Regions from separate parts of the Paraburkholderia sp. RL17-347-BIC-D genome, predicted to be linked through region 2. Evidence: riboswitches for the same ligand, from Rfam matches in the RefSeq annotation. Region 2 holds a riboswitch; the other holds the start of a gene.

Region 1 (3,405 bases), on a different contig from region 2:
GGAGCAAACTCTTCATACCGTTTCACAACCGTCGCTGGGACGGCGATTTTCTGACCGTGCGCGACCTGCTCGCGAGCGGCGAATTGGGACGGATCACGCAATACGAATCGCATTTCGACCGTTTCCGGCCGGAGGTGCGACAGCGCTGGCGCGAGGAAGCGTCGCGCGGCGGCGGCTTGCTGCTGGACCTCGGGCCGCATCTGATCGACCAGACGCTGGCCCTGTTCGGCGCGCCGCAAACCGTGTCGGCCACCGTGCGCACGCATCGCGACGACGCCGGCGCACCCGACTACGTGCATATCCAGCTCGGCTACGGTGAGTTCGAAGTGGTGCTGCACGCCAGCGCGTTGACGGCACTGGTCGCGCCGCGCTTCACCATTCACGGCACGCGCGGCAGCTATATGAAATACGGCCTCGATACGCAGGAAGATCAGTTGAAGGCGGGCCTGCGGCCGGGCGACGAGGGTTTCGGCGCCGGCAATGCCGCCGGTGTGCTGCGCGTGCAGGAAGGCGATCAGGAAGTCGAGCGCGAGTTGCCGACGCGCAATGGCGACTACACCGGGTTCTACATCGCGGTGGCCGACGCCATCCAGCACGGCGTGAAATTCCCGGTCAGCGCACAGGACGCCGTCGACGTAATGACGGTTATCGAGCTTGCGGCGCGCAGTTCGGAAGAAGGCGTCCGGCTGCCGTTTGAGCGGATTCGCTGACGATTTGGCCGGCATGTCGAAACGGCTTGTGTACCTAAAATAGCACTCGCCACCCATGCCGCGCGGGCCAAACCCTGACAAGCCCGAAAGGAACATAACGTTACAAATAAGGCCGCGCTGCCGGTCAGCGCGGCCCGGCAGTCATCCGTTGCTGCCGGGTAGCACCACACAACGACAATGACTTCCGGAGAGTCCATGCCCCGTACTATCCGCGCGCTCGCCGCGTGCGCCTTGCTCAGTTCCCTCGCCGCCTGTGTGGTGGCGCCTCAACCCCAGCCGGCGCCTCGTCCCAACCCGCAACAGATCGCGGATCAGCGCCTGCGTCAGGTCGACGGCCGCATCGACAATCTCAGCCGCCGGATCGACAACCGCGTGAATCAGGGCTATTACCCGCCGCCCCAAGGCGGCGCGCTGCATCATCGTCTAGACGTGATCCGTCAGGAAGCGCACGACATGGCCGCGCAACATGGCGGCGGCCTCTCCAGCGACGAACAGCGCGTGCTGAATCAGGAGCTGGACAACGCGGCGCACGCCATCGGCGAATAGTCGCGCCACGCGTCAGGTCAGGCACCAAAAGCGGCACGAGCGCGGCATCACGTCCCGCGCTTTTTTTGACAGGCGCGAGAGCGGTGCGTCAACCGCCGCGCCGCTCGCGGGCCTTTATTTGACAAGCCCCCGGCCCTCGCGTACATTCGCCGCACGCGTCGGGAGAGCGCGCTGGCCGCTGAAAATCGCAGGCCGCGCCGCCGAAGGGGCACACCCGCAAACTCTCAGGCAAAAGGACCGACCGCGTCGAAAAACCCGCGTCCAGGCAACATCGAGGCACTCGTTTTTCGCACTCTGGAGAGCGGCAGTAGCCGTCTGCATCGTTTAATCGAGCAGATTCTGGCAAGCTGCCCACCGAAGGGGCGCGCGTTTCACCGCGGCACGTCAATGTGATCACGGTGGCGCAATCTCTCAGGTATCGAGGACAGAGGGGTCATGCAGGACCACGCTCGCAGCCAGAAGGCCGCGAGGCGTAGCGCCGCATGGCCTTTTTTGTTTCGCGAGATGCCCGAGGCCCCATGACCCAACTCAAACACACCCCGCTCCACGCCACCCACCGTGCGCTCAATGCCCGCATGGTCGATTTCGGCGGCTGGGACATGCCTGTCAATTACGGCTCGCAAATCGACGAACACCGCGCCGTGCGCACCGACGCCGGCATGTTCGACGTCTCGCACATGTGCGTCGTCGATTTCACCGGCGAGCGCGTGCGCGCCTTCTTCGAATACGCGCTGGCGAACAATGTCGCCAAACTGCAAACGCTCGGCCGCGCACTGTACTCCTGCCTGCTGAACCCGGACGGCGGCGTGATCGACGATCTGATTGTCTATTACTTCGGCGAAGATCACTTCCGCGTGGTCGTGAACGCTGGCACCACTGATAAAGACATCGCCTGGTTCGGCCAGCTCAACGCCGAAGGCGGCTTCGGCCTGACCATCACGCCGCGTCGCGACTTTGCGATCGTCGCCGTGCAAGGCCCGAACGCACGCGAAAAAGTCTGGCAAACCGTGCCGGCCGCGCGCGCCGCCACGGAAGCCTTGAAGCCCTTCAACGCCGCTCGCATCGAAAACACGCCGTTCGGTGAATTGACCGTCGCCCGCACCGGCTACACCGGCGAAGACGGCTTCGAAATCATCGTGCCGGCGGATCACGTCGAAGCGCTGTGGAACGCGCTGCAAGCCCAAGGCGTGCGCCCGGCCGGTCTCGGCGCGCGCGACACGCTGCGCCTCGAAGCCGGCATGAACCTGTACGGCCAGGATATGGACGACAACGTCTCGCCGCTCGACGCCGGCCTCGCCTGGACCGTCGACCTCACCTCGCCGCGTGACTTCGTCGGCAAAGGCAAGCTGGAAGCGGACGGTTCGCAGGCCGCGTTCGTCGGCCTGATTCTGCTGAAGGACAACGGCAAGGCGGCAGGCGTGCTGCGTGCTCATCAGAAAGTCGTCACGCCGCAGGGCGAAGGCGAAATCACCAGCGGCACCTTTTCCCCGACCATGCAGGAATCGATCGCCTTCGCGCGCGTGCCGAAGGGCGTGCAGCCGGGCGACACCGTGCACGTTCAGATTCGTGACAAAAACGTCCCTGCAAGCGTGGTAAAACTGCCGTTCGTGCGCAATGGCAAAGTGCTCGCGGTTTAAGCAACCGGCGCGTTCGTCCACTTTTTTCAAGTCACTACCGAATCACACCGCATAGGAGCATCCGATGAGCATCCCGGCCGATCTGAAATACACCGAATCGCACGAATGGGTCCGCACCGAAGCGGACGGCACGCTGACGGTCGGCATCACCGACCACGCGCAGGAAGCGCTCGGCGACATCGTCTTCTTCGAAGTCCAGGAACTGGGCAAGACCGTCACGGCAGGCGACACCGTCGCCGTCATCGAATCGGTGAAAGCCGCTTCCGATATCTACGCGCCGGTTTCGGGCGAAATCATCGAAGCGAACACCGCCGTGGCCGACACGCCTGATTCGGTCAACAGCACGCCGTACGAAAGCTGGCTCTTCAAGATCAAGCCGGCTGCGGACGCCACGCAGGACCGTCTGATCGACGCCGACGCGTACACCAAGTCAATCGGCGCCTGATTCACCTTTACGTTTAACCCGACAGGTGCGGCGTCCTTTTCGAACGGACAGCCGCACCGCCAGGAAC
Region 2 (3,405 bases):
GAGAAGCTCGACGCCGGCGCATTGGAGACGCTGCTGAATCGCCAGAGCGGCCTCGCCGGTTACGCGGATGGCGAAAGCGATATGCAAGCTCTGGAAAAACGCGCAGCAGCGGGCGATGCCAATGCGTCACTCGCGCTCGATGCGTTCGCGACCGCCGTGCGCAAGACGATCGGCGGCTATGCGGCGTTGCTGGGCGGAATCGATTTGCTGGTGTTTACCGGCGGCATCGGCGAGCACAGCGGAGAGATTCGCAGGCGCGTGTGCGACGGGCTGGCTTTCATGGGGCTAACGGAAAGCGATCCGGCGGGCAAGGTGAGGGCGATTCACACCGAAGAGGAAAAGCAGATCGCGCGGCATTGCCGCATGCTGCTGCGGCAAACGCAGACCGGCTGACCTTCACCTTGCCTTGACGACGGTGTGATCCGACACGCCCGTTACGCCGAACAGGCGTGTCACGTCTTCGAGCGCCGCGGTGCGTTGCTGATCGCGTTGCAGTTCGCCGCGCAGCGTGATGCGGCCGCGCGAGACGTGGACTTTCACGGCGTGTTCGGGGACCGCGGCGTCCCAGGCGAGACGCCGGGTCGCCTCCGCGGCGATCTGCGCGTCGCTCAGGCGTGCGCCGCCTGCCTTGTGGTTCGCTGCACGGGTGTAGGGCATGGAGTTCTCCGCGGCACTGATGCGTATGGGGAGAACACTAGCAGAAGTGGCGAATTTTGCATTCGGCGGCGGCAGTGGTGACATCGCGCTACCGCCGCCTGCAAAACCCTGCGTCAGCAAGCGCTACTGAATCGCGCCCGCCAACACCTGCGCCGTCGCGGCCGACAAGGTCCAGCCCAGATGTCCATGCCCGGTGTTGTAGAACACGCCGCGCCGTTTGCCGCGGCCCACCTTGGGCAACATGCTCGGCAGCATCGGCCGCAAGCCCGCCCACGGAATCACGCGCGAGGTCGACACCTCGGGGAAATAACGCCGCGTCCAGTCCACCAGCCGCGCGATGCGGTCCGAACGGATATCGCGGTTGAAGCCGTTGATCTCCGCCGTGCCGGCCACGCGAAAACGATCCACGCCGAGCCGGCTCGTGACGATCTTCGCGCTGTCGTCGAGCAGGCTCACCCACGGCGCGTGCTGCTGGCTGAGTTCGTCTTCGAGACAGACGGTGATCGAATAGCCTTTGACAGGGTAGATGTTCACGTGATCGCCCAGCATCGAGGCGAAATCGCGGCTCTTCACGCCCGCGCACACGACGATCCGCTCGAACGCGAACCGCTGCGACTCGCCTTCGAGATCGACCGTCAGCGTAAAGCGGCCCTCCGCCGGCTGCTCGATCGACGTGATCTGCGCATCGTAATGAAACTCGACGCCGTGCCGCACGCACGCCTGAGCGAGGCCGCGCGTGAACTTGTGAATATCGCCGGTCGAATCGGATGGTGTGAAAAAGCCGCCGTAAAAATCGCCGTGCAGCGTGGGCTCGATGCCATGCAGCTCGCTCGCCGTCACCGGATTGCGGTCGAGCCCGCCTTCGCGCAGCAGTTCGTTCACCTTGCTCGCGGCGTCGAATTCCTTGCGGGTCTTGTAGATGTGCAGAATGCCGCGCCGCTCCAGATCGAAGTCGATGCCTTCGGTCTCGGCGATCGAAAACAGATGTTCGCGCGCGGCAATCGCGAGCCGCACGGTTTCAACCGTGTTCGTCCGGTAGTGCGGAATCTCGCGCAGGAATTCGCCCATCCACGAGTACTTGTGCCAGGTGGGCGCGGGGTTGAGCAGCAAGGGGGCGTCGCGCGTGAGCATCCAGCGCAGGCCTTTCATGACGGTGGCCGCGCTGTTCCAGACTTCGGCATTGCTGGCGGACAACTGGCCGCCGTTGGCGAACGAGGTCTCCATCGCCGCATAGCGATGGCGCTCGAAGACGGTGACGTGGTGGCCGCGCTGAGCGAGGGCGTGAGCGGTCGTGACGCCGGTAATGCCGGCGCCGATAATGGCGATTCGTGACATGACATGGTCCAGAGTAGTTGAGCATCACCGGTGTCGATTTCGTGTCGAAACCGGCGTCGATGCCCCATCTGTCCATGTACCTGAGAGTTTCTTCCCCGCGGCAGCCGGGCCCGATGCGAGCCGTGTGCGGGGAATCCCCTTCGGTGGGCGCACAGGGTAGTCCAGTGCGCCGCTCTCCAGATGTTCCTGCTGCGCGGTCCTTTTGCCTGAGAGTTTCCGGGGCGGTTGCTCCGTCGGCGTCGTCACGAACGTCTGACGATCTCTCCCGCGCTTGCATTGCAGAACGGCTCGACAATACCGTTCAAAAAATTTCACCGCAAGTCTTTCCTGCTATGCACTGCGCAAGCGGCGGTCTGAAACTGCTTGAGTGGAGATGAAGGCGGGACATGCGTCGCTACGAATTTTCGGGCCCGTATGTCGCGCCGGAATGGCCGGCATCGGCTATATTTGGCGGCACCGCCCAACCTTCATTTGCAGAGGAGAATGACGTGCCCGCTTTCCCAACGCTGCTCGCCTTCGGTCTGGTCTCGCTCGGCATGGTGCTCACGCCGGGGCCGAACATGATCTATCTGATCTCGCGATCGCTCTGCCAGGGGCGGCGCGCGGGCCTCGTTTCGCTCGGCGGTGTCGCGCTCGGCTACGTGTTCTACATGTTCTGCGCCGCGTTCGGCATCACGGCGCTGCTGTTGACGGTGCCGTACGCGTACGACGCGTTGCGCTTCGGCGGCGCGCTCTATCTGCCGTATCTGGCGTGGCAGGCGGTCAAGCCGGGCGGCCGTTCGCCGTTCCAGGTCCGCGATCTGCCGCACGACAGCCGCCGCAAGCTGTTCACCATGGGCCTCGTCACCAACCTCGCGAACCCGAAGATCGCGGTGATGTATCTGTCGCTGCTGCCGCAATTCATTTCGCCGGGGCACGGCAGCGTGCTTGCGCAGTCCATTGCGCTTGGCTGCGTGCAGATCGTCATCAGCGTGACGGTGAATGCGCTGATCGCAAGCATGGCGGGTTCGATCGCCGTGTTTCTCGCCGGCCGTCCGGTGTGGCTGCTGGTGCAGCGCTGGCTGATGGGCACCGTGCTCGCCGGACTCGCGGTACGCATCGCGTTCGATTCGCGTCGTTGATTCGCTTCAGACGCGCTATCCGTTGCCCGATGAGCCAGACGCGGCACCCGAGCCTCTGAACACCCAGCCGTTGAACAGCGCCCCGCAGAGCATCAACGCGCTGGTGATGAGGAACACCGCCTGCATGCCGAAATGCGCGCCGGCAAAGCCGCCCGCGAGCGGACCCGCCACCTGGCCCGCGTAATTCGCCGAAGTCGCATAACCGAGAATGTAGCCGGCCGAGCGGTCGGGCACGTTGTGGCGGATCACGCTCGTGATCGACGGCAGCAGGCCGGCCAGCGCCAAGCCCATC

What was found. Region 2 has a riboswitch for glycine ahead of P0D96_RS17695 (D-amino acid dehydrogenase). Riboswitches for the same ligand answer to the same signal wherever they lie in the genome.
Region 1: another riboswitch for glycine. It lies ahead of gcvT (glycine cleavage system aminomethyltransferase GcvT); the one in region 2 lies ahead of P0D96_RS17695 (D-amino acid dehydrogenase).

The regions. Positions count from the first base shown of each region.
Region 1 covers NZ_JARESS010000003.1:171,068-174,472, forward strand. Annotated here, with positions in the region: gene P0D96_RS06300 (oxidoreductase) at 1-710, shown strand, start outside; gene P0D96_RS06305 (hypothetical protein) at 906-1,256, shown strand; glycine riboswitch at 1,406-1,506, shown strand; glycine riboswitch at 1,541-1,694, shown strand; gene gcvT (glycine cleavage system aminomethyltransferase GcvT) at 1,775-2,893, shown strand; gene gcvH (glycine cleavage system protein GcvH) at 2,958-3,338, shown strand.
Region 2 covers NZ_JARESS010000011.1:220,807-224,211, forward strand. Annotated here, with positions in the region: gene P0D96_RS17685 (acetate/propionate family kinase) at 1-393, shown strand, start outside; gene P0D96_RS17690 (BON domain-containing protein) at 397-657, opposite strand; gene P0D96_RS17695 (D-amino acid dehydrogenase) at 781-1,992, opposite strand; glycine riboswitch at 2,177-2,270, opposite strand; gene P0D96_RS17700 (LysE family translocator) at 2,481-3,113, shown strand; gene P0D96_RS17705 (MFS transporter) at 3,129-3,405, opposite strand, start outside.